Linked DNA regions of Thermogemmatispora onikobensis. The protein of the gene in region 2 binds, or shares a complex with, the protein of the main gene of each other region. Links are inferred from orthologs where the notes say so. Each region holds a gene or a part of one and is shown on either strand. Other genes may lie near its edges.

The links.
Region 1: the proteins of BGC09_RS08980 (region 2) and nuoH are in contact, whole or in part, in a crystal structure (PDB 6Y11), measured with the Thermus thermophilus proteins. The link is inferred for Thermogemmatispora onikobensis from one-to-one orthologs. Residues at the interface, in WP_096411117.1 of Thermus thermophilus: Arg16, Glu17, Gly18, Leu24, Leu27, Val28, Trp30, Gly31, Arg32, Asn34, Ser35, Trp37, Thr54, Asp55, Ala56, Asp59, Ala61, Arg62, Phe63, Gly64, Glu66, Val67, Phe68, Arg69, Ala70, Ser71, Arg73, Gln74, Ala75, Asp76; in WP_096411122.1 of Thermus thermophilus: Arg36, Val44, Arg45, Met46, Gly47, Pro48, Asn49, Arg50, Val51, Leu57, Gln58, Ala61, Asp62, Ile64, Lys65, Ile67, Phe68, Lys69, Glu70, Ile72, Val74, Glu223, Ala224, Glu225, His233, Thr234, Glu235, Tyr236, Ser237, Trp241.

The regions. Positions count from the first base shown.
Region 1 is NZ_BDGT01000012.1:58,015-61,324, reverse strand. The notes cover bases 176-3,175. They hold nuoH (NADH-quinone oxidoreductase subunit NuoH), read right to left. Parts: upstream 2,309-3,175; coding sequence 1,043-2,308; downstream 176-1,042. Other genes in these bases: nuoG (NADH-quinone oxidoreductase subunit NuoG), read right to left, coding at 2,301-3,175. Outside these bases: BGC09_RS07560 (NADH-quinone oxidoreductase subunit J family protein), read right to left, coding at 1-170; more of nuoG, read right to left, coding at 3,176-3,310. UniProt on the Escherichia coli protein: NDH-1 shuttles electrons from NADH, via FMN and iron-sulfur (Fe-S) centers, to quinones in the respiratory chain. The immediate electron acceptor for the enzyme in this species is believed to be ubiquinone.
Region 2 is NZ_BDGT01000015.1:99,132-102,211, reverse strand. What follows is about bases 158-2,927. They hold BGC09_RS08980 (NADH-quinone oxidoreductase subunit B), read right to left. Parts: upstream 1,923-2,927; coding sequence 1,392-1,922; downstream 158-1,391. Other genes in these bases: leuB (3-isopropylmalate dehydrogenase), read left to right, coding at 2,381-2,927; BGC09_RS22835 (hypothetical protein), read right to left, coding at 648-1,388; BGC09_RS08990 (complex I 51 kDa subunit family protein), read right to left, coding at 158-655. Outside these bases: more of BGC09_RS08990, read right to left, coding at 1-157; more of leuB, read left to right, coding at 2,928-3,080. UniProt on the Escherichia coli protein: NDH-1 shuttles electrons from NADH, via FMN and iron-sulfur (Fe-S) centers, to quinones in the respiratory chain. The immediate electron acceptor for the enzyme in this species is ubiquinone.

The DNA.
Region 1 (3,310 bases), on a different replicon or contig from region 2:
GCAATAAACATGGCCCCGAGCTGCAGATAGAACATGGCCAGAAAGAGCAGGGTCAAAATCAGGCTCAGGGCACTATGAACCGCGTTGCGAAAGAGAATCACACCCAGGGCCGAGGCCACGCTCGCCACGGCCAGCACAAAAAAGGAGATGATCAGCGCTACCCCGCTCATGCTTGTCTGCCCTCCTCGTCGGCCTGCAAAAACTTGCGCCGATCCTCGTCCTGCTCCTCGTTGCGTAGCAGAACCTCCGGTTGCTTTTGGGCATCGCCCAGGCCCACCGCTGCCGCGCTGGCCTCCAGGCCGTCAAAGACACGGGCCTCCTGCGGTACCGGCTGCGGGGCCTCTTCTGCAAGCGGCGGCGGATCAAACCAATAGGCCGCTGAACCCACTGTCGCTTGCCCAGGTGGCTCCAGCAGCTGCTCCTTGTGGTACACCATATCCTCGGGATAGTAGGCCGCCAGCTTGTATTCCCGCTCCAAAGTGATAGCCCCGGTCGGACAGGCGGCTTCGCAATAGCCACAGAAGATGCAGCGCAGCAGGTTGACGTCAAACACTTTTGCATAGCGCTCGCCCGGCGAGACGCGATGCTCTTCGGTGTTCTCTTCCGCCTCGATATAGATGGCATCAGCGGGACAGGCGCCCGCACAGAGGAAGCACCCGACACAGCGCTCCAGCCCGTTGGGATAGCGGTGCAAGACGTGGCGCCCGCGAAAGCGCGGCGGCAGCTCGCGCTCCTGCTCCGGGAAGGAGACTGTGGTCGGCTTACGCCCCATATTTTTGAGGGTAGTGGCTAACCCTTTGAGAATATCTAGAGACATGATTTCTCTCGCTGCCTCCGTGAGACGTGTTTGCCTCGTCTCTTCACTCTCTCACTCTCGCTCGCAGGCTTCGAAGGAGCTGCCAGACTCCTCTCCTCTTCCGCCTCCTTTTCACTTCTTCACACGCCCACTCTCTTCCTTCAGGTCTGGCAGCTCTTGAACTCCGGCGTTCGTCCTCTTTTCCTGTGCTTTCAGCAGCCTTGGCCGACTGCTCACCGCCTCGCCTCAGACCTGGACGCGGCCATCCTGCAAGAGGGCCTGCTGTCTCTCAATGCCCGCCACGGCAGCCTCACCGCCGTTGACCAGCCCCAGCTCTGGCTCGATCGTCTTCACCAGGCGCACCGAGGGCGGCAAAAGCTCGGCGCCAGCTTTGCTGACAGCAAAGCGCGTCTGGCGACTGCGCAGCCAGGTAATAGCCAGGACCGCCCCAATGATCACCAGCCCGATCAGGCCGTTGACCCACCACGGCAGACCCAGGGCCACGCAGGTCGCAGTCACTACCGCGTTCAGGACCGCCAGCGGCAGCAGGAATTGCCAGCCCAGGCGCATCAAACGGTCGTAGCGGATGCGCGGCAGCGTGGCACGCAACCAGATAAAGAGGAAGAGGAAAAAGGCCACTTTGACCGCGAAGATCACGATCGACAGCACTGGGATGCGTTCCAGCCCGAAGAAGCTCCAGCCCCCAAAGAAGAGGGTCGTCGCCACCGAGCTGACCGTGACCATATTGATGTACTCGGCCATCTGATAGAGGCTCCAGCGCAGACCGCTGTACTCCGTCAGGTAGCCGGCGGTCAGCTCCTGCTCGGCCTCCGGCAGATCGAACGGGGCGCGGTTGACCTCAGCCACGGCGGCAATGATGTAGATCAGGAAGCCGAGGGGCTGAGCCACAATAAACCAGATTCCCTGACCCTGCAGCGTCTGCTGGTGGACGATGCTGACCATGCTCAGGGTGCCGGCCCACATCAGTGTACCACTGAGGGCAAGCCCCAGGCTGGTCTCATAGGAAATCATCTGAGCCGCGCTGCGCAGCGAGCCGAGCAGCGAATAGCGGTTGCCCGAGGACCAGCCGCCGAGCACGATGCCATAAACGGCCAGCGACGAGATCGAGAGAATCCAGAGCAGGCCAACGTTGATATCGCCAACCCACGGGTCCCAGACGCTTGGGTGGCCTGGCGTCCAGCTATTGCCGATCGGCACCACGGCGAAAGCGCTGAGGGCCACCACGACCGAGATCACCGGCGCGATCAGATAGATGACTTTGTACGCCTGGGCCGGGATAATCTGCTCTTTGAAGGCCATCTTGATGGCGTCAGCCAGCGGCTGCAAGGCCCCAAAAGGGCCGGCGCGATTCGGCCCCAGGCGGCCCTGAATGCGCGCCACCACGCGCCGCTCGATCCAGGTCATGTAGGCAAAGATCGTCAACAGGATGACGATTAGAATGGCACTCTTGACAAGCGAGGCGATCACCAGCAGCCAGGTATCATTAAGCATGGGCCACCTCCACTTCGCCCGTGCGTACCCCCTGCAGGCCCAGACCGTCCCAGGTCAGTCCCCGATAGAGCGGATGCTGAGCGGCAATCTCCAGGAGCACATCCTCCGGTCCCTCATAGGGCCAGGGATGGCCCAACAGGGCCGCCAGGTCCATCAGGATCTCCCAGTCAGCCCGCGCTCCCGGCAGAGGACGCAAAGCCCGGCGAATAGCCTGCACATGGTGGTCGACATTGGTCATGCTGCCGTCCTTCTCGGCATAGGTCAGGGCCGGCAGGACCACATCGGCCTGCTGAGCCGTCTCGGTCAGCAGGATCTCCTGGACGACGATGAATTCTTTGCCCCGGCGCAGATTGCCATCGGTCAGATGGCGGGCCGGATTGGCTCCCATGATGTAGAGGGCCTTGACCGCATCGCTGCTGAGCATCTCCTGATAACTCAGGCCCTCCGGCGAGGTCGGACGATAGCCAGGCAGACTATCGGGCAGCAGGCCCATGTCGCGCGCCCCCAGCGAATTGGCATCTTCGAAGAGCGGTCCCACCCCGGCGCCAGGGCGGTCGATGTTGCCAGTCACCACTGCCAGCGCTTGCAGGTCGGGGGCCAGATTGGCACAGCCGGGGGCCAGAGTCGCCATTTCATCGTAGAGAATGAGAGCCGCGGGCGCCGCTGCGATCTCGCGCGCCAGCTCGCGCAGGGCCTCCGCCACCTCTACGCCACAAAGCGCCTCGGCCTGTCGCGTCTCCTGGGGCGTTCCCAGAACGCGGGCCCGCACCTCCTCGCGCGGGTTCCGCAGCTCCTCCTGGCGCAGAGCGGCCTCCAACAACAGGCGCGCCGCCGCTCCCGCTCCGTGCTGCGGCAGACGAATGACTCGCGTCGCCAGGCGATCCAGCTCGGTCGGGCTTTCGTTGACAACGTAAATCCTGGCTCCGGCCTTGAGCGCTTTCTTGATACGCAGGTTCAGAATGGGCTGGCGCTCGTAAGGATCGGAGGCCACCAGGACAATAT
Region 2 (3,080 bases):
TGGCCAGCGTCTCCAGCGAGTTGATGGCAGTCGGCTTGTCCCACAACCCATAGATGGCTGGATAGGGCGGTCGCTGCTCGGGCATTCCGCGCCGGCCCTTGATGACGGCAATCTGAACTGTCTCTTCTCCACCGATGAAGCCAATGTCGAAGCCGACCACGTTAATCGTACAGTGGAAGGTCGTCCCGAGGATCGAGCGACCGACCAGTCCAGCCTCCAAGGCTTCATTGAGCGCTTGCTGCACCGCCTCGATTCCCTCACGGAAGAGGCTGCGCGTCATCAAATAGGCCTCCGTTGCCCCGACGGCATAGGCGGCCAGTAGGATTCCTTCGATCACCTGGTGCGGATTGCGCTCCAACAACGAGCGCGCTGCCCACGAGCGTGGATCGGCATCGTAGGCATTGCAAATGACGTATTTGGGCGATTCCTGCTGACGGCGCACAATACGCCACTTCTCTGCCGTCAGGCGCCCAGCACCGCCGCGCCCGCGCAAGCGGGCCTCACTCACCAGCTGGATCACCTGCTCAGGCGTCTGATCATGCAGAGCACGTTCGAGCGCGCTATAGCCTCCCTGCTGCCGGTAACTCTGGAGCGAGCGCAGATCAGGCTCGCCGCGCCGTCGCAGAACGCGATAGGCCGAATCGAACTCAGGCATCTGGCTGCCTCTCATGATGAATATTTCCCCACACCCCGCGCTTATCGGGCGCCAGCCCGCGCTCGGGCTGATCATCGCGCGTAATCCCCTTGACTGCCGGCGCCGGCTTGAACTTTGGACTGAGCGTCGCGATCCCAAAGATATCGCTGAGATCGACACCGCGCGCCTGGACGATGCGTTTGGCGGCCTGCAATGGCAAGTAGCCATAATGGTCCATCACAGCATCCAGCAGGGCCGGCAGAGCCGCCGCCTCATGTGGCCATTGCTCCAGTAACTCGTCCACTTTGCTCAGGTCAATCTCTGGCTCCAGATGATCTTTGACCGGCATCGCCACACAGGGTGCAACCGGGCGATTGGGATACTCTGTCGCATACTCGGAGATGCGTGGCGTATAGAAACCGGCTTTTGAGATGCCGGTCGCTTCTGGGATCTTGCGCGAAGTGAATTTCTCGGCGCCCTCCCGAATATAGGAACGGAACCAGGGCCGTTCCTTCCAGCGGTGCAACGGCTCATACTCGATGGTGATGGCGCGCGGCGGACAGGCCTTCTCGCAGAGCAGGCAGGCCTCGCACTTTAAATTGAGTTCGGTCTTGAGTCCCTCTTCCGCAATCAACTGGATCAGCCCGCGGCTCCGCGGCGGTAGTTTAGGCTTCTCATAAGGATAGAGCCGTGTCACCTTGGGCCGGAAGAGGTGGCTGAAGGTCAGCCCCATTCCCTGCAGGATGCCACGCATAGGCTACACCTCGCCTTCCTTCTCACCGCGCACCTTCAGGCCCTGCTTGAGAATCTTCTCGCGCAGCTTGAGCAGCCCTTCGATCAGTGCCTCTGGCCGCGGCGGGCAACCGGGCACATAGACATCAACCGGCACAATGGTATCGACGCCCTGAACGGTGTAGTAGCTATCGTAGAACTCACCGCCCGAATTGGCACACTGCCCCATGCTGATCACCCACTTCGGCTCGGGCATCTGCTCCCAGAGCAGGCGCAAGCGCGGCGCCATTTTCACCGAGACCGTACCCGCGACAATCATCAGGTCGGCCTGGCGCGGACTGGAGCGGAAGACCTCCGAGCCAAAACGGGACAGGTCATAGTGCGACTGGGCACTCGCCATCATTTCGATAGCACAGCAGGCCAGACCATAGCCCAGCGGCCACACCGAGCGTGAGCGCGCCCAGTTTTGAGCCCATTGAAGCATATCGGCTAGGCTGGTAATCGCCACCGGTAGCTCTTGATCACCAGGCGTATATTCGTGGGGGCCAGTCGCCATCGTAATGGGAACGGGCTTGCGCCGCGTCCCAGGGACTGAGGCTTTCTCCCCCGCTTGCTGGCTCGTCGTATTGCTCATAGGATGATTGCTCCTCTACTGATTGCCCCTCGCTAAAGATGAGGTGACTTGCTCTCTCGGCACTGGAACAGGGGTTCCTCGCTTGGAGGGGCACGCTTCTCCTGGCCTTGTGGTCCGCAGTTTATTATAGCACGTTTCACCCATTGGTGCCAGAAAAGGGCGCGCCGCGGGGCGGCCTCCGCAGCCGCTTTCTCACTCTGCCAGCCTCTTTCTTCACTGGCTTTTCCTTGCTCTTTCCGACCTGCTCCCCTCCTGCCTTGCCTTGCTGTCCCTAATCGGCTATCATGGCACTGTCCGTCCAGCGGATAGCGAACCTATCCTACGTAGGTTCACCTCAAGTTGGAGGTCAAGGCTTAAATCGTACAGGGAGGATTCCTGCATTGGGTACCTATAAGATCGCCGTCCTGCCAGGCGATGGTATCGGCCCCGAGGTGACCACCCAGGCTCTGCGCGTGCTGGAACGGGTCGGTGCCCGCTTTGGCCACACTTTCCAGACCACCCAGGCCCTCGTTGGAGCCGCCGCCATTGAGGCCGAGGGCGACGCCATTTCCGATGCGACCATGGCCCTCTGTCAAGAGAGCGATGCCATCCTCTTCGGCGCGGTGGGAGGCGTCTCTCGCTACGAAGGCCCCAACTCCAAGGTCCAGCCCGAGCGCGCCCTCTTCCGCCTGCGCAAAGAGCTGGAATTGTTTGCGAATCTGCGTCCGGTGCGCCCGTTTAAGGCGCTACTGAATGCCTCAACACTGAAGCCTTCGATCCTTGAGGGGACCGACCTGCTGGTCGTGCGCGAACTCACGGGCGGTATCTATTTCGGCAAGCCCAGCGAGATCCGCCAGACTCCCCACGGCCTGGAGGCCATCGATACGCTGCTTTACAGTGAGGGGGAGATTGAGCGTATTGTACGTACGGCCTTCGAGTTGGCCCGGGGCCGTTCCAAAAAGAAGGTCACTTCGGTTGATAAAGCCAACGTGCTCAGTTCTTCGCGCCTCTGGCGCCGCGTGGCCGAACGTGTCGCCGCCGACTATCCCGACATCGCCTTTGAGCATCTGCTGGTCGATGCCTGCGCGATGCATCTGATCC